3 regions of the Nocardia sp. KT25-26 genome follow, and region 2 is predicted to be linked to each of the others. Evidence: riboswitches for the same ligand, from Rfam matches in the RefSeq annotation. Region 2 holds a riboswitch; each other region holds the start of a gene.

Region 1 (5,899 bases), 1.8 Mb from region 2:
CGGTGAAGAACCCGTCGTTCCAGGACTGGCAGGACGCGACCGCGAAACGCAGCCGGGCGGGCCGGCTGCCGGGCGGCGGCGCGGTCCGGGTACGCCCGACCGGCGAGACGGCTGCGCCCGCCCGGAAGCGGTAGTAGTACCACCGATCCGGCTCCAGGCCGTGCACCTCCGGATGCACCGTATGCCCGAGTTCCCGGGTGGCGACGGCGGACCCGCGCGCCACCGGCCGGGTGAACGCGGCATCGTGGGCCACCTCGTAGTCGACCGTCACCGGCCGCATCCCCATCCCGCCGAAACCGTCGGGTGCCAACGGGTCCGGCGCCAGCCTGGTCCACAGCACCACACCGTCGGGCGTGGGGTCGCCCGATGCGATGCCGAGCGAGAACGGATCACCCCAGCGCCGCGGTGCCGGAAACCTGGCACTCCCGGCGGCACCCGTACCGGCCAGCGCCGCCAGCGCACCGGCGGCGCCCGACCGGATCAACTGCCGCCGCGACAGGGCCACCCGGACATGGTCGCGAGCCGAGGAGACCTGCCCGCGTCGGCGCGGCATCGCACCGATGAACATCGCCCTACCACCGGATCGCGGATTCGAACGGTTGACCCAGCAGTCGGCCACCCAGCATCTCGACCGCCTCGGGCAGGCGGCTTGGTGTTGGTGGTCCGGCGCGGCCGGGAGCGACTACATCATCTCGGCGCCGATCCACGGTATCGAGCAACGGTGGATCGCGAACGCCGACAAACCTCGACTACCGGCGCTCGACCGGGCATATACACGGCACCGGACCGGTTGGAACGGACCGTGACATCGGAACAGTCGCCGGGAGCGAGACTCCACCCGCTCCTGGCCCAGCGCTTCAGCCCCCATCGATTCGACCGCGAACATCGAATGACCGGCGACACCCTCGAGCTGCTGTTGGAGGCCGCCCGGTGGGCACCGTCGGCCGGCAACTCGCAGCCGTGGGCCTTCTTCCCCGCCCGGCGCGGCGACCCCGGGCACGAACTGTTGCAACAGCACCTGGCGCCCAGCTCGGCTCGGTGGGCCCCCGACGCCGGAGCGCTGATCGTCACGATGACCCGGCACTACGTGGACGATCCGGCCATGGCCTATTCGGAATTCGCCGAGTACGACCTGGGGCAGGCGGTTGCCCACCTGACCGTGCAGGCACAGGCGCTCGGACTGGCCTGCCACCAGTTCCGGGCTTTCGACGCCGAGGCACTCACCACAGCGCTGCGCCCGGACCCAGGATGGACCGTGATGTCGATGATCGCCGTGGGTGCGGCGGCCGAGTCTGCGCCCGCGCAGCGGGACCGGCGGAGCATCGCAGACCTGCGCTCCGCGCCGTGGCAGCAGGCGCCGCCGCCCTACCTCGCGTACCGCGCTTCGTAGGCGGCCCGCTCGGCGGCGCGGCGGGCCTGCCGGGCCGGGTTCTGCAGATCGGGCGGGAGGCCGTGTTTCGCCAGCCGGTGGGCCCGGTTCATCGGCATGTAGGCGACGATGTAGAACGCCGCGAGCAGGACGGCCAGCAGGATCATCGCACCGCGCAGCCACAATGGGCCGGGGAACAGCAGGAAGACGACGAAGATCGGCAGCAGCGGGACCATACCGCGGGCCAGATGCCGGGGCACCGCGTACTTTCCGGTCAGATCGTTGCGCACCCAGTCCCGCATGGAATCGGGTAGCCGGCGGCCGAAGGCATAGCCGATCCAGCGGATCGGGCCGGGACGATGCCCGGTCATGCGCCGGCTCCTTCCGGATGCGGCAGCCCGGCACGCCGCGCGGCCGCATTTATCCGGGTCAGAACCGCATGAAGTTCCTCGAGGTCGGACAATCCGACACCGAGTCGCTCCACCACGGCCGGCGGAATCCGCTCGGCGTCCGCGCGCAGTGCCCGCCCCGCCGGGGTCAAGTCCACGACGAGGCTGCGTTCGTTGTCCGGGTCGCGGTGGCGCGTGAGGTACCCGATCGCTTCCAGCCGCTTCAGCAACGGGGACAGCGTCGGCGAATCGAGTTGCACCAGTTCGCCGATCTCCTTGACCGACAGCGGGGCCTCACCCCACAGCGCCAGCATCACCAGATACTGCGGGTGGGTGAGGCCCATCGGTTCCAGCAGCGGCCGGTACACGCTCAGCACCGACCGGTTCGCCAGCGCCAGCGCGAAACACACCTGCCGGTCCAGCCGCAGCGGATCGTCCTCATCGGCAGCCATCGCCACTCCTCTCGCCGAATACTTGCCACCATAACAGTTCGTGCACTAACTATTATCGCACTTATCGGTTTCGGGCCGCAGCCGTCGGCTATCCTGGATCGCGAGGTCAAGAGTTCCACCCGCCAAGCCTCTGGTCCGGGGTGGACGGCAACCGCGTCGCCCGACACGGTGCCCACCAGAGAAGACCCGGGCTGCAGCCGACCGGCTGTGGTCAAGCCGGGCAAGCTCGATCGCGAGCTTCGCCATGAGTGCGAGGTGCACCATGACCGAGATCTTCGAAACCTGCGCGGGCACGCCCTGCACGTCCCACCGGCCGGGCCACCGAGTCCACCCCGGCCACGCCGCGCAGGTCGGCGGCACACCGTGGGGCTGGCGCGATGCGACCGTCACCGCAACGCACGCCGGGCGCATCACCCTGAGCTATCGCCACGAATCCGGAACCCCACACGTCCGCCACCACGACCCGGCCCTGGCCGCGACCCTGCGCCCGGGCACCCGCGTCCGCCTGCACGAGGACCTGCATGTCCTCGGCACCCCGGACGGCTGGTTCAACGTCGTCGTCACCGACGGTATCGGCCCGGTCCCGGCCCCCGACCGACCACAGGCATGGTCGGGCACCTGCACCGGTGGCGTCGTCGATGCCGCCACCGGTATCGCATCACCCCTGGACTTCCGGGCGGCCGGGCTGGCGTGACACCCCTGTCGGCGCCGGACCGCCCTGCTCGATCAGCTCGGCGAGCCGGGCCGACAGGGACGGTTCCTGCGCCTTGCAGGCAACCCGCGGGAGAGCCGGGTAGTGAATGTCGCGGCACCCACCGCCCGGCGGGCCATGCCCTACAACGGGCCGATCTCGGCTGCAAGGCCGCGCTCGAGTCCCTCAGCGTCGCCCTGCGCGGTGAGCTGGCCGGGTGGGGCATCCGGGTGGTGATCGTCGAGCCCACCGGCGCCGACACCGCGATCTTCGACCGGGCCGCCGCAGCCGCCGACTCGGCCCGCCGGCGGCCGACCCCGAGGTGGTCCGGCTCTACGACCCGATGATCACCGCCGTGCGGCGCGCCACCGGCAGTATGCCTCTCGCAGAGCCGGATTCGATCGCCGCTGTACTGGTGCAGGCGATCACCACCCGGCGACCGCGGACGGTCTATCCCGCGGGACGCGGTGCGCGGGCGCTGCCGATGATTGCGCACCTGCCCGACAGGATGTCCGATGCCCTGGTGGCCCGGGTTCTCGGCATCCACCGGAAAGTGCCGCCACCGGGCGCAGCACCGCAACTCAGGCCGGACGCGGGGCGTACATGATGACCGCTACGCCGATCAGGCAGATGAGTGCCCCCGACACGTCCCACCGGTCCGGGCGGAAGCCGTCAGCCGCCATGCCCCACAGCAGAGATCCGGCAACGAACACGCCACCGTATGCGGCCAGGATCCGGCCGAAGTGGGCATCCGGCTGCAGGGTCGCGACGAAACCGTAGAGACCGAGCGCGATCACCCCGGCACCGATCCAGACCCAGCCGCGACTCTCCCGGACCCCTTGCCAGACCAGCCAGGCACCACCGATCTCGGCGAGCGCGGCCAGGGCGAACAACAGAATCGAGCGCAGGACGGTCACGCCGGGATCCTAGGCACCATCCACCGGCCGACGGCAACGAGCTCCGCGCACCAACGGTTCGATCACCGATGGCCCTACCGGCTGCGATCCGGCTACCCTGGAGCGCAGCATCACCGGTGCCGTATTCGCCCGCCACGGCATCCGTCGACAGGTAACGGACCGCGCCCGACAGGTCCCACAAACCGGTTTCACCACTGCATCGACCGCGAGACGACCGACGGGACCCCATCGGCCGCCCGGCCCGAATATCGACGCTCCGCTGCACGCCGGACGAGCCGAACCGAATCGATCATCCCGTCGCGTTTCCGGCCGATCCGGCCGAAGGGAGAAACACATGCAAGCGGTACCGCACGGCGAGCGCTGGCCGGCGCTGCGCGTGGACGACTGGACCGGCACCCGGGACACGCTGCACATGTGGACGCAGATCGTCGGCAAGATCCGCTTGGCGCAGGCGCCGATGATCAATCACTGGTGGCAGGTTCCGCTGTACGTCTCGGCTCGTGGGCTGACCACCTCGGCCATGCCGTACCGCGGTGAGGTGTTCGATATCGAATTCGACTTCCTCGATCAGCAGCTGAACATCCGGGTGAGCACCGGGAAGCAGCAGCATGTCGCGTTGGCGCCGAAGACGGTGGCGACGTTCTACGACGAGGTCATGAATGCCCTGCACGCCCTGGACATCGATGTCCGGATCTTCCCCCGGCCGGTCGAGGTCGAGCATGCCGTACCGTTCGCGCAGGACACCGAACACGCCGAGTACCGCGGTGAGCAGGCGTACACCTTCTGGCGTCAGCTGGTCGCCGCCGAGCAGGCGCTGAGCCGCTTCCGCAGCCGTTTCATCGGCAAGTGCAGCCCGGTGCACTTCTTCTGGGGTGCCATGGACCTGGCCTGCACCCGATTCTCCGGGCGCACCGCGCCACGCCATCCCGGCGGCGCCCCGAATTGCCCCGACCGCGTCATGGTCGAGGGCTATTCGCATGAACTGGCCAGTGCCGGCTTCTGGCCCGGCGGCTCGGCCGAAGGCAGCTTCTACGCCTACACCTACCCCGAACCCGCCGGATACCGGGACACCCCGGTCCGCCCCGCCGCAGCCCACTACGCCTCCGCAATCGGCGAGTTCCTGCTCCCCTACGAAGCCGTCCGCACCGCCACCGACCCCGAGGCCACCGTCTCGGACTTCTTCCAGTCCACCTACGAAGCCGCCGCCGAAGCCGCCCACTGGGACCGCGCCCACCTGGAAGCGAGCCCGGCCAACTGACGGGCCGGGGCGTACCGCACCGATACTGCGGTGCCGGATCAGATCGGCCGGTTGCGGATCACCCAGCGCATTCGGGCGCGATCGCGGTCGAGTTTGCGAGCCTCGTAGGCGATCGGGAAGTACCGCAGGCGTTCGGGGAGCAGGGGTACCAGGCGGGCGATGAACCAGCCGAGGATTCGGAGTTTGCGCTCGTCGGCAGCGCTCCAGCTCAGGCCCAGTTTGCGGCGGGCCGGCTCGGGGGTGGTGCCGACCGTGACGAAGTACTGCATCCGGCCGATCGGGTCCATCAGCAGTTTCCAGGCCGGCCGGAGCAGGCGGGGCACGGCCCGGGGTGGCGCAACGGAACGAATCGTGCGCAGGTAGTCCCGCGCGGTGCCGGTGGCCTGGAGATGGTTCTCGACCACCCGGTCGAAGAACTTCTCGAACTCGGCGTAATCTGCCGGGATCTCCTTCGGCGGGACCGAGAAGTTGCGCATCAGCTGCAGCGTTTCCTCGTAGTACTCCTGCTTCTCGGTCTCGCTGAGCGGCCTGCGGCTGAAGTACTTGGCGTTCTTGGTGAAGGCGAAGGTCCCGGTGTGCAGGACCCACGCCCACGGGAAGGACGCCAGCGCCTTGTGTTTGAACCCGCTGTCATCGGTGGTGTTGAGCGTCGCGTGCATCGTGCGCAGCCGGTCGGCCTCGGCCACCCCTTCTTCGCCGCCGTAGACCCACATCATCACCGAGGAGAGGCTGCGCACCGCGCGGCCCATCGGGTCGGTCCGGAACGTCGAGTGCTCGTCGACCACCGCCGAGATGGTCGGTTCCATCGTCTGCAGCAGGAAAG
Region 2 (5,899 bases):
GCCGGCTGGCGCATCGACGCGCTGTACGCCACCGAAGGCATCGCACAATACGCGGAGTCGGCCCGCGTCGAGCGCGCCGCGACGTATGCGGAACGCTGGTCCGACCATGCCCCGGTCACAGTGGGCTTCAGCCGGGTTCCGAGCAGCGGTGACGACCGGGCAGAACGCGAGCTCGTCCACGCGCGGTAACCGCCGGCCGACGAACCGACCGATCCGGCGGGTGGATCGGTAACGAATCAGCTGCAAACAGATCTCGACGAGAGGAGTAGACCGGTGGTTTTCGACTTCATCGACGGCGTCATGGGTGCACTTCAGGACCTGATCGACTGGCTTTTCTGACCTGCATCCACGGGTCGAAACCCGGTACCGGGTCATCCGGCGGTAGTGACGCCGGATGACCCCCTACCGGCACGAGCAGCCGCCCAGACCGTCCCGGTGAACAAAACCAGTCCGATCGTGGCCAGGCCCGCGCCTACCAGGGCCGGCGCGGTGTAACCCAGCCCCGCGGCGATGACGAGGCCACCGAGCCATGCGCCGAGGGCGTTGGCGACGTTCAATGCTGCGTGGTTGAGCGCCGCGGCCAGGGTCTGGGCGTCCGATGCCACATCCATCAGCCGGGTCTGCAGGGCCGGCACCAGCGCGGCGCCGGTGGTGCCGACCAGGAAGGCGCCGACGGCAGCGGACAGCGGGTGCTGTGCGGCGAGGGTGAAGCCGGCCAGCACCACCACCATCACGATCAGGCCGCCGAAGATCGACCGGTCCACTCCGCGGTCGGCGAGCACTCCGCCGACGATATTTCCGGCCACCATGCCCAGCCCGAACAGCATCAGCACCAGGGGCACGGCGCCGGCGGACATCCCGGCGACATCGGTGAGGGTGGTGGCGATGTAGGTGTAGACGGCGAACATGCCGCCGAAACCGACCGCCGCAACGGCGAGGGTGAGCAGCACCTGCGGCCGGCGCAGGGCGCCGAGTTCGGTGCGCGGGTCGGTGGGGCGGAATCCGGACAGTTCCGGGACGAATCGCAGCAACGCGGCGATCGTCGCGAGGCCGATCAGGGCGACCACCACGAAGGCGTCCCGCCAGCCGAGTGTCTGACCGAGCCAGGTGGCTGAGGGAACGCCGACGACGTTGGCGGCGCTCAATCCCAGCATAACCGCAGCAACCGCCTTGGCGCGCTGCCCGGCCGGAGCCAGCGAGGCCGCAGCCAGCGAGGCGACACCGAAATAGGCACCGTGCGGCAGACCGGAGACGAACCGCGCCGCCACCAGCAAACCGAAGGTCGGGGCCAGCACCGTGGCGGTGTTGCCGACGGTGAAGGCCACCATCAGCAGCACCAGCAGCTTCTTGCGGGCCATCCGGGCACAGAGCGCCGCGATCACCGGGGCGCCGACCACCACACCGAGCGCGTAGGCCGACACCGCATGCCCGGCCGTCGGCTCGGACACCCGGAACGCGGCCGCGATATCCGGCAGCAACCCCATGGTGACGAACTCGGTGGTACCGATCCCGAACCCACCTAGCGCCAGCGCCAGCATGGCCGGCACATGCCAGCCGGTCCGTGGCACGGCGTCGGTACGGTCGGTGTTCACCGGAGGCGCGGAAGTCACGTCTCAGTTCAACAAGGCCATGCTGCGGTTCGCTCCTCGACAGCACGTGAGTTCCGCCACCCGGCCACCCGGCCCCGGGCCCGCATCCCGAAACGACAACGGTCGTCGCAGCACCCTCGATCGAGGGCGTTGCGACGACCGTACAACCGGAAACGGGCCGCAGATGTGGCGGCGGAACCGGCTCGTTATCGCAGCGCGCGGGCCAGGTTCACATCCAGCGCACCGAGGAACTCTTCGGTGGTCAGGTAGCCCTGGTCGCCGCCGACGAGCAGCGCGAGGTCCTTGGTCATCTGGCCGCCCTCGACGGTCTTGATCACCACATCCTCGAGGGTCTGCGCGAAGTTGATCACCTCGGGGGTGTTGTCCAGCTTGCCGCGATGCTCGAGACCACGGGTCCAGGCGAAGATCGAGGCGATCGGGTTGGTCGAGGTCGGCTTGCCCTGCTGATGCTGCCGGTAGTGCCGGGTGACCGTGCCGTGCGCGGCCTCGGCCTCACAGGTCCGGCCGTCCGGAGTGAGCAGCACCGAGGTCATCAGGCCGAGCGAACCGAAGCCCTGGGCGACGGTATCGGACTGCACGTCGCCGTCGTAGTTCTTGCAGGCCCACACGTAACCGCCCTCCCACTTCATGGAGGAGGCGACCATATCGTCGATGAGGCGGTGCTCGTAGGTCAGCCCGGCCGCGTCGAACTCGGCCTTGAACTCGGCGTCGAACACCTCCTGGAAGGTGTCCTTGAACATGCCATCGTAGGCCTTCAAGATGGTGTTCTTCGTCGACATGTACACGGGGTAGTTCTGCTGCAGGCCGTAGTTGAACGAGGCCCGCGCGAAGTCCTCGATGGACTTCTTGAAGTTGTACATGCCCATCACGACGCCGCCGTCCTCGGGCATCTTCACGACCTCGTGGACGATCGGCTCGCTGCCGTCCTCCGGGGTGAAGGTGAGGGTGACGGTGCCGCCCTGGAAGACCTTGAAGTCGGTGGCCCGGTACTGGTCGCCGAAGGCGTGCCGGCCGATGATGATCGGCTTGGTCCAGCCCGGTACCAGCCGGGGCACGTTGGAGATGATGATCGGGGCGCGGAAGATGGTGCCGCCGAGAATGTTACGGATGGTGCCGTTGGGCGACCGCCACATCTTCTTGAGGCCGAACTCCTTGACGCGGGCCTCGTCGGGGGTGATGGTGGCACATTTCACACCGACGCCATGCTTCTTGATCGCATTCGCCGCGTCGACGGTGACCTGGTCGTCTGTCTTGTCCCGGTACTCGATCCCGAGGTCGTAGTACTCGAGGTTCAGGTCGAGGTACGGGTGGATCAGCTTGTCCTTGATGAACTGCCAGATGATCCGGGTCATCTCATCACCGTCGAGTTCGACGACGGTGCCTTCAACCTTGATCTTGGACATGGATCTTCGTGTCCTCCTAGGATGGTGCCCTCATTGCACGGCCAGGTGAACACGCTTGTGAGCGGACCCCAGCTGTTCAACAGACAACGTATATGCCCCGCGTTGTTTGCGAGACGTGTGGTGCAAACAAGACAAGCGTACTGCTGTCGGCATCCTCACCGCTCGGGGAGGGCCCACTGTGCGGACCCTGGCCGGGAGACGAACAGCCGGTGCTGCCGACGTGACAGGAAACACTTCCGAGGCCCCAGCTTACCGACCGGCACCGACGGCGAACATCGGCAACCGATACCCACCGCGCATAACCGGCGACACGCACACCACCACGCTCCCCGCCCGGTACCGGGCCGCGGCGGCCCACCCGGGAATCGGACCGAAATTTCCGCACGGACGCCATCGACAGTTAACATGTCGAATCAGGTCATGAGTGCCAGCGCCAAGCCCCGGCTCGCTGGCCGGCAACCCTCCTGTGCGGTGGGGTGCTCCGGGTGATGACCGGGCTCTCGAGAGTCGAGAGCAAGCGCGCAGTTCAGGAGGTATCCGATGACCGACTGGTCCTTCGAAACCAAGCAGATCCATGCCGGGCAGGCACCCGAGGACGGTACCGGCGCCCGCGCCCTACCGATCTACCAGACCACTTCCTACGCCTTCCGCGACACCGACCATGCCGCCGCGCTGTTCGGGCTCGCCGAACCGGGCAATATCTACACCCGGATCATGAACCCCACCCAGGACGTGGTGGAGCAGCGCATCGCCGCGCTCGAGGGCGGGGTCGCCGCCCTGCTGCTGGCCTCCGGGCAGTCCGCGGAGACCTTCGCGATCCTCAACCTGGCCGGCGCCGGGGATCACATCGTGGCCAGCCCGCATCTGTACGGCGGCACCTTCAACCTGTTCCGCTACACGCTGCCGCGGCTCGGCATCGAGGTCACCTTCGTCGAGGACCCGGACGACCTGGACCAGTGGCGGGCCGCCGTCCGGCCGAACACCAAGGCGTTCTACGGCGAGACGATCGCCAACCCGAGCAGCGCGGTCCTGGACATCCCGGGCATCGCCGAGGTCGCGCACACCGCCGGGGTCCCGCTGATCGTGGACAACACCGTGCCGACCCCGTACCTGGTCCGGCCGCTGGCGCACGGCGCCGACATCGTGGTGCACTCGGCGACCAAATACCTGGGTGGGCACGGTACGGCGGTGGCCGGTGTGCTCGTCGACGGCGGCACCTTCGACTGGACCGGACGCGACGCCGACGGCGCCCCGCGGTTCCCCGGCTTCACCGAGCCCGACCCCAGCTACCACGGCGTGGTGTACGCCGACCTCGGTGCCCCGGCGTTCGCGCTGAAGGCCCGGGTGCAGCTGCTGCGCGATCTGGGCGCCGCGGTGGCCCCGTTCAACGCCTTCCTGATCGCGCAGGGCCTGGAGACGCTGAGCCTGCGGATGGAACGGCATGTCGCCAACGCCGAGGACGTTGCGAGGTTCCTCACCGAACAGCCTGCTGTCAGCGCCGTCCACTACGCGGGACTGCCCGGTTCACCCTGGTACGAACGTGCCCGGCAGCTGGCCCCGAAGGGTGCCGGCGCGGTCGTCTCGTTCGAGCTGCGCGGCGGCCTGGAGGCCGGTAAGAAGTTCGTCGACGCATTAACCCTGCACAGCCATGTCGCTAACATCGGTGACGTGCGTTCCCTCGTGATCCATCCGGCGTCCACGACGCATGCGCAGCTGACGCCGGAGGAACAGCTGGCCGCCGGCGTCACTCCCGGCCTGGTCCGGCTCGCCGTGGGCATCGAGGGCATCGACGACATCCGCGCCGATCTCGAGGCCGGGTTCGCGGCGGCCGGATCGGCTGCCGACGACACGGCGGTTGCGACGTGACTGTGAGTACCGAATCGCCGAGCTGCCCGTCCGGCGTCGCGCTGCTGCCGCCGGGCGACGGGCAGCTCGGCACAGTCGCGGTCGGGGATATCGCGCTGGAGAACGGCGCGGTGGTCCCCGATGTGGAGCTGGCCGTGCAGCGCTGGGGTGAACCGTCGGCCGCGCTCGACAATGTGGTGCTGATCGAACACGCTCTGACCGGCGATTCCCACGTCATCGGCGGCCCCGGTACCGCGCCGGGCTGGTGGGAAGGCATGGTCGGGCCGGGCGCCCCGATCGACACCGACGAATGGTGCGTGATCGCCACCAACGTGCTCGGCGGCTGCCGCGGCAGTACCGGACCGGGCGCACCGGCACCGGACGGGGCGCCCTGGGGTGCCCGCTTCCCCGGGATCTCGATCCGCGACCAGGTGACGGCCGAGGCGGCACTGCTGGACCGGCTCGGCATCGAGCGGGTGGCCGCCGTCGCCGGTGGCTCGATGGGCGGCATGCGGGTGCTGGAATGGATGATCGGCTACCCGGACCGGGTCGGCGCCGCACTGGTGCTGGCGGTCGGCGCCCGGGCCACCGCGGACCAGATCGGCACCCAGACCACCCAGATGGCCGTGATCCAGGCCGACCCCGACTGGCAGGGCGGTAACTATCACGGCACCGGCCGGGCCCCGACGACCGGGATGGGACTGGCCCGGCGGATCGCCCATCTGGCCTATCGCACCGAAGGCGAACTCGACCACCGGTTCGAGAATCACCCGCAGGGCGACGAGGATCCGTGGACGGGCGGGCGCTATGCGGTGCAGAGCTACCTCGAGCACCAGGCCGACAAGCTGTGCAAACGCTTCGACCCGGCCACCTACGTCCTGCTCAGCGAGGCGATGAACCGGCACGATGTCGGCCGCGGCCGCGGCGGGATCGCCGCCGCGCTGGCCAGCACTCCGGTGCCGTGCGTGGTCGGCGGCGTCGACTCCGATCGGCTCTATCCGCTGCACACCCAGGCCGAACTGGCCGAGGGGCTGCCCGGTT
Region 3 (5,899 bases), 1.4 Mb from region 2:
GTACCAGCCGGCCCAGGTGGTGAACGGGATGCCCTTGCTCTCCAGGAAGTCGGTCACCGCGTCGAGTTCCGGACGCTCGGCCGGCGCGAAGTCCTTCGCATCGTCGAGCAGGCAGGCGATGGTCTCGTTGGCGTCGCCCTTGGTGTGGCCGATCAGGCCGACCGGGCCGCGCTTGATCCAGCCGGTCACGTAGGTGGCCTTCATGAACCGGTCCGCGCCCGCGGCGCTCTCGTCGACCAGTACCCGGCCGGCCTCGTTCGGGACGGTGCCGGCCTGATCGTCGAACGGCAGGTTGGTGATGTTCTGCGACAGGTAGCCGACGGCACGGTAGACCGCCTGCACATCCCAGTCCTTGTACTCGCCGGTGCCCTTGACGTTGCCGGTGCCGTCGAGCTGGGTGCGCTCGGTACGCAGGCCGACAACCTTGCCGTCGGAGCCGAGGACCTCGGCGGGCGATTCGAAGAAGTGCAGGTACAGCTTGTGCGGCCGGTCGCCCTGGTCGCGGATGGCCCACTGCTCGAGGGTGTTGGAGACCATGTCGACCTGCTTGGAGTTGCGCCGCGCGGCCTCCGAGCCCTCGTCGTAGTCGATGTCCTCGGGATCGACGATGACCTCGATGGTCGGCGAGTGGTCGAGTTCGCGCAGTTCGAGGGGGGTGAACTTGGCCTGGGCGGGACCGCGCCGGCCGAATACGTGCACCTCGACGGCCTTGTTGGCCTTCAGGCCGGCGTACACGTTCGGCGGGATCTCGGTGGGCAGCAGCTCGTCGCCGGTCTTCGCCAGCACGCGGGCGATATCGAGTGCGACGTTGCCGACGCCGAGGACGGCGACCTTCTCGGCGTCCAGCGGCCAGCTGCGCGGCACATCGGGGTGGCCGTCGTACCAGGAGACGAAGTCGGCCGCACCGTAGGAGCCGTCCAGGTCGATCCCGGGGATCGGCAGGGCCCGGTCGGCGTTGGCGCCGGTGGAGAAGATCACCGCGTCGTAGAAGACCCGCAGGTCGTCCAGGGTGATGTCGGTGCCGTAGTCGATATTGCCGAGCAGGCGGACCTCGTCCTTGTCCAGCACCTTGTGCAGGGCGGTGACGATGCCCTTGATCCGCGGGTGGTCCGGCGCGACGCCGTAGCGGATCAGCCCGAACGGCGCAGGCATGCGCTCGAACAGGTCGATCGACACCTCGGCATCGGACTTCATCAATGCGTCGGCGGCGTAGATCCCGGCCGGTCCGGCGCCCACGATCGCAATGCGGAGCGGGCGGGTCCCCGCGGCGCCCACGGCCGTCGACTCAGTGTTCTCGGTCATCTCTTACGCGCACCCTTATGGTCGATAACGATTGACGGTGTCTACTTAGCTTAGGCTAAATTGACGGCCCGGCATCGGGCGGGCGGCCGTCGACTCGGCGGCAGGCCGCAAGGGCCGATTCTATCCGCGCACGATCCGGCTCCGGTTCCCCGGGCCCGGAGTGGGATGATTCCATGCTATGACCGAGCAGCGACCGGGCGAAAGTCGGCCCGACCACGAGGACGAGCCGCCGATCGTCGTCGACCAGACCGACAAACGCTCCATCGTCCCGTTCGCGGTGGCCGCCGTGATCGCCGTGCTGGTGCTGATCGCCATCGTGCTGGGCGGCCTGCTGTCGCCCGCTGAGAAAAATGTCACAGAAGCCGACCGGATCGCCGCGGCCGCGGCCAACTACCTGGACGCCCGGGCCAACAGTGACCGGCGCCCGCCGATCGGCGTGGCCTGCCCGGACTTCGACGAAGCGGCTTCCGGATTGTCCGACGAACTCGGCGGGCCGGATCCCGAAGCACCGGCCGAGCTTTCCCGCGTCACCGATCAGCGGATCAACGGCGACCGGGGACGGGCCACCGTCACCGTGCAGGTCGACGGCGCGGAATCCAGTAGTACCTGGGAGTTCCGGCGGATCGACGGCAGCTGGCTGGTGTGCACCATCTGACGGTTGTGACCGATCTCGAAGCGAGTTGACAGCGTGCCCGGTGCCGGGGCAATCTCGGTGCCGAGGTCATGAGTACCAGCGACAAGCCCCGGCTGGCTGGTCGGCAACCCTCCTCCGCGGTGGGGTGCTCCGGGTGACGACCTGGCCGTTTTCGACTCCGAATGCGGCAAGTGCGGATTCACAGGAGGTTCGAACATGAGTTACGCCGGCGACATCACCCCGGAGCAGGCGTGGAAGATCCTGTCCGAGAACCCCGATGCGGTGCTGGTGGATGTGCGCACCGATGCGGAGTGGCGGTTCGTCGGCGTACCGGACACCAGTGCGATCGAGCGGCCGACCCTGCTGCTGGAGTGGGTCGATGTGAACGGCTCCCGCAACCCCGAATTCGGTGACCGGCTCGCCGAAGCTCTGCGCGACCGGCCGGCCGAGGCGCCGGTGGTGTTCCTGTGTCGTTCCGGTCAGCGGTCCGCGCATGCGGCCGCCCTGGCCACTGGTGCCGGAATCGCCCCGTCCTACAACGTGCTCGACGGTTTCGAGGGCGGCTTGGATGCCCACGGACATCGCGGTGGCAGTGGCTGGCGGGCCGTCGGTCTGCCGTGGCGCCAGTCCTGATTCGAAAGGATTGCGGATTCATGATCACCGGTGGATCGTTCGACCGTCCGTTGCCCGCCGAGGTCGGCCCGGCGACGCTGGGTGTCCGCGGCGGACTCCGCCGTTCCGGCTTCGAGGAGACCTCCGAGGCGTTGTATCTGACCTCCGGCTTCGTCTACGAGAGCGCCGAGGCCGCCGAGGCCGCGTTCACCGGCGAGGTGGAGCATTTCGTGTACTCGCGCTACGGCAACCCGACCGTCGCGGTGTTCGAGGAGCGGATGCGCCTGATCGACGGCGCCGAAGCCGCCTTCGCCACGGCCAGCGGGATGTCCGCGGTGTTCACCGCGCTCGGCGCGCTGCTGCAGGCCGGGGACCGGCTGGTCGCCGCCCGCAGCCTGTTCGGTTCGTGCTTCGTGGTGTGCAACGAGATCCTGCCGCGCTGGGGCATCGAAACCGTCTTCGTCGACGGTGACGATCTCGAGCAGTGGGAGCAGGCGCTGTCGGTGCCCACCCAGGCGGTGTTCTTCGAAACCCCGGCCAATCCGATGCAGACGCTGGTCGATGTACGCAAGGTGGCCGAGCTCGCCCATGCCGCGGGCGCGAAGGTGGTGCTGGACAACGTCTTCGCCACGCCGCTGCTGCAGCGGGGCTTCGAACTGGGTGCCGACGTGGTCGTGTACTCGGGCACCAAGCACATCGACGGACAGGGCCGGGTGCTCGGCGGTGTCATCCTCGGCGACGAGGACTATATCCAGGGGCCGGTGAAGAACCTGATGCGGCACACCGGTCCGGCGCTGAGCCCGTTCAATGCCTGGACATTGCTGAAGGGCCTGGAGACCATGCCGCTGCGGGTCCGGCACTCCACCGAATCCGCGCTGGCCATCGCCCGTTTCCTGGACGAACACCCGGGTGTCGGCTGGGTGCGGTACCCGTTCCTGGAATCGCATCCGCAATACGATCTGGCGCGTTCCCAGATGTCCGGCGGCGGCACCGTCGTCACCTTCGAACTCTCCGGAGACGACGGTAAGAAGCGCGCCTTCGAGGTACTGAACCGGCTGCGCATCGTGGACATCTCGAACAACCTCGGTGACGCCAAGACCCTGATCACCCATCCGGCCACCACGACCCATCGGGCCATGGGGCCGGAGGGCCGCGCCACCATCGGCCTCACCGACGGTGTGGTGCGAATCTCGGTCGGCCTGGAGGACACCGAGGATCTGCTCGCCGATCTGGACAACGCCCTCGGATAGACCGGCAGGATCAGCCCAGCTTGCGCAGCCGCGGCGCGAGATCGCGCCGGAACAGGTCCAGGAACCGGAGCTGGTCGTGGCCCGGGGCGTGGAAGACCAGGTGGTTCAGGCCCGCGTCGAGGTACGGCTTGATCTGCTCCACCGCATCGTCGGGATCACTGGCCACGATCCAGCGCTTGGCGATCTGCTCGATCGGCAGCGCGTCGGCGGCGGCCTCCATCTCGATCGGGTCGGTGATGTCGTGCTTCTGCTGCGGGGTCAGCGACAGCGGCGCCCAGAAGCGGGTGTTCTCCAGCGCGAGCTCGGGGTCGGTGTCGTAGGAGATCTTGATCTCGATCATCTTGTCGATGTCGTCGCATGCCCGGTCCGCCTTGGCCGCGCCCTCGGCGACCGCGGGCATCAGCTTGTCGTTGTACAGCTCCATGCCCTTACCGGAGGTGCAGATGAAGCCGTCGCCGGCCCGCCCGGCGTAGCGGGCGACCACCGGGCCACCGGCGGCGATGTAGACCGGGATCCCACCCTCGGGCACGTCGTAGATGGAGGCGCCCACGGTGTGGTAGTACTCGCCGTCGAAATCGGTGCGTTCGCCGGTCCACAGGGCCCGCATCAGCCGCACCGCCTCGCGCAGCCGGGCGAAGCGCTCCTTGAAGTCCGGCCATTCCCCCCGGTAGCCGGTGGCGATCTCGTTGAGCGCCTCACCGGTGCCGACACCGAGCATCACCCGGCCCGGGTACAGGCAGCCGAAGGTGGCGAACGCCTGGGCGACGACCGCCGGGTTGTAGCGGAAGGTCGGGGTCATCACCGAGGTGCCCAGCATGATCCGTTCGGTGCGTTCGCCGACGGCCGCCAGCCAGCCCAGCGAGAACGGGGCATGCCCGCCCTGGTGCCGCCACGGCTGGAAATGATCGCTGACGGTGGCACTGTCGAGGCCGTGTTCCTCGGCGGCGACCGCCAGCTCCACGAGCTCCCGGGGCCCGAACTGTTCTGCCGACGCCTTGTATCCGAGCTTGAGCTCAACCATCTGCGCCACTCCTGTCGTGTGTCGTTCGTTGCGGGCCGACCGGATCCGAGCCGTGGTGTGGGCGTCGGGGCCGGCCGCAGCGGGTGGGTGCGCGACCGCTTCTGGAGACCCTAGTCCCGGCCGGTGCAGATGCGCGCCCGCGGCGCCGTGGCGGGCACGCCGGAGCGTGCGGGCGACACTGCGGCCCGGATAGCGGATGATTGGCTGGTGACCACCACGGATGACCGGATACTGTCCTACCTCACCGATATGGACGGGGTGCTGGTGCACGAGGATCAGCCGATCCCCGGCGCCGACGAGTTCCTCACCGAGCTGCGGGAGAACGAGATCCCGTTCCTGGTGCTGACCAACAACTCGATTCGCACGCCGCGGGATCTGCAGGCCCGGCTGCGGCACTCCGGCCTGGAGGTTCCGGAGGAATCGATCTGGACGTCGGCGCTGGCGACCGCCACCTTCCTGAACGAGCAGCGACCGGGCGGCACCGCCTATGTGGTCGGGGAATCCGGCCTGACCACCGCGCTGCACGAGATCGGTTACGTGCTCACCGACAGCGACCCCGACTACGTCGTGCTCGGGGAGACCCGCACCTACTCGTTCGAGGCCATCACCACCGCGATCCGCCTGATCGAACGCGGCGCCAGCTTCATCGCGACCAATCCCGACGCCACCGGCCCGTCCCGGGAGGGCGTGCTGCCCGCCACCGGTTCGGTCGCCGCCCTGATCACCCGCGCCACCGGCCGCGACCCCTACTACGTCGGCAAACCGAATCCGCTGATGATGCGGTCGGCACTGCGCCGGATCGGCGCGCATTCGCAGAGCACCGTGATGATCGGCGACCGGATGGACACCGACGTGATCGCCGGCCTGGAAGCGGGCATGCGCACCGTCCTGGTCACCTCCGGCATCTCCACCCGGGAATCGGTCGAGCAGTTCCCGTACCGGCCCACCCTGGTCGTGAACTCGGTCGCCGACCTGGTCGGCCGCACCACCCACCCGTTCACGAGCTGACCCGGCCGGACTGCGTCGGTCCGGGCGGCAGCCCGGTTCGGGTCCGTTGATCCGACCGGTGGCCGGTACCCG

Evidence for each region. Region 2 has a riboswitch for S-adenosylmethionine ahead of AC1HFH_RS22780 (bifunctional o-acetylhomoserine/o-acetylserine sulfhydrylase). Riboswitches for the same ligand answer to the same signal wherever they lie in the genome.
Region 1: linked by a shared signal. The riboswitch ahead of AC1HFH_RS05140 (hypothetical protein) and the one ahead of AC1HFH_RS22780 (bifunctional o-acetylhomoserine/o-acetylserine sulfhydrylase) in region 2 are both predicted to bind S-adenosylmethionine.
Region 3: linked by a shared signal. The riboswitch ahead of AC1HFH_RS03345 (rhodanese-like domain-containing protein) and the one ahead of AC1HFH_RS22780 (bifunctional o-acetylhomoserine/o-acetylserine sulfhydrylase) in region 2 are both predicted to bind S-adenosylmethionine.

What each region holds. Positions count from the first base shown of each region.
Region 1 covers NZ_CM152813.1:1,146,274-1,152,172, reverse strand. The annotation lists gene AC1HFH_RS05160 (alkaline phosphatase D family protein) at 1-553, opposite strand, end outside; gene AC1HFH_RS05155 (nitroreductase family protein) at 890-1,390, shown strand; gene AC1HFH_RS05150 (DUF5313 family protein) at 1,366-1,740, opposite strand; gene AC1HFH_RS05145 (MarR family winged helix-turn-helix transcriptional regulator) at 1,737-2,210, opposite strand; SAM riboswitch class IV at 2,315-2,434, shown strand; gene AC1HFH_RS05140 (hypothetical protein) at 2,473-2,904, shown strand; gene AC1HFH_RS05135 (YnfA family protein) at 3,483-3,818, opposite strand; gene AC1HFH_RS05130 (DUF5996 family protein) at 4,153-5,076, shown strand; gene AC1HFH_RS05125 (oxygenase MpaB family protein) at 5,115-5,899, opposite strand, start outside.
Region 2 covers NZ_CM152813.1:5,010,545-5,016,443, forward strand. The annotation lists gene AC1HFH_RS22765 (exodeoxyribonuclease III) at 1-189, shown strand, start outside; gene AC1HFH_RS22770 (MFS transporter) at 372-1,538, opposite strand; gene AC1HFH_RS22775 (NADP-dependent isocitrate dehydrogenase) at 1,796-3,013, opposite strand; SAM riboswitch class IV at 3,430-3,539, shown strand; gene AC1HFH_RS22780 (bifunctional o-acetylhomoserine/o-acetylserine sulfhydrylase) at 3,554-4,879, shown strand; gene metX (homoserine O-acetyltransferase MetX) at 4,876-5,899, shown strand, end outside.
Region 3 covers NZ_CM152813.1:729,461-735,359, forward strand. The annotation lists gene AC1HFH_RS03335 (FAD-dependent oxidoreductase) at 1-1,302, opposite strand, end outside; gene AC1HFH_RS03340 (Rv0361 family membrane protein) at 1,481-1,957, shown strand; SAM riboswitch class IV at 2,022-2,136, shown strand; gene AC1HFH_RS03345 (rhodanese-like domain-containing protein) at 2,153-2,569, shown strand; gene AC1HFH_RS03350 (O-succinylhomoserine sulfhydrylase) at 2,590-3,798, shown strand; gene fgd (glucose-6-phosphate dehydrogenase (coenzyme-F420)) at 3,809-4,819, opposite strand; gene AC1HFH_RS03360 (HAD-IIA family hydrolase) at 5,069-5,827, shown strand.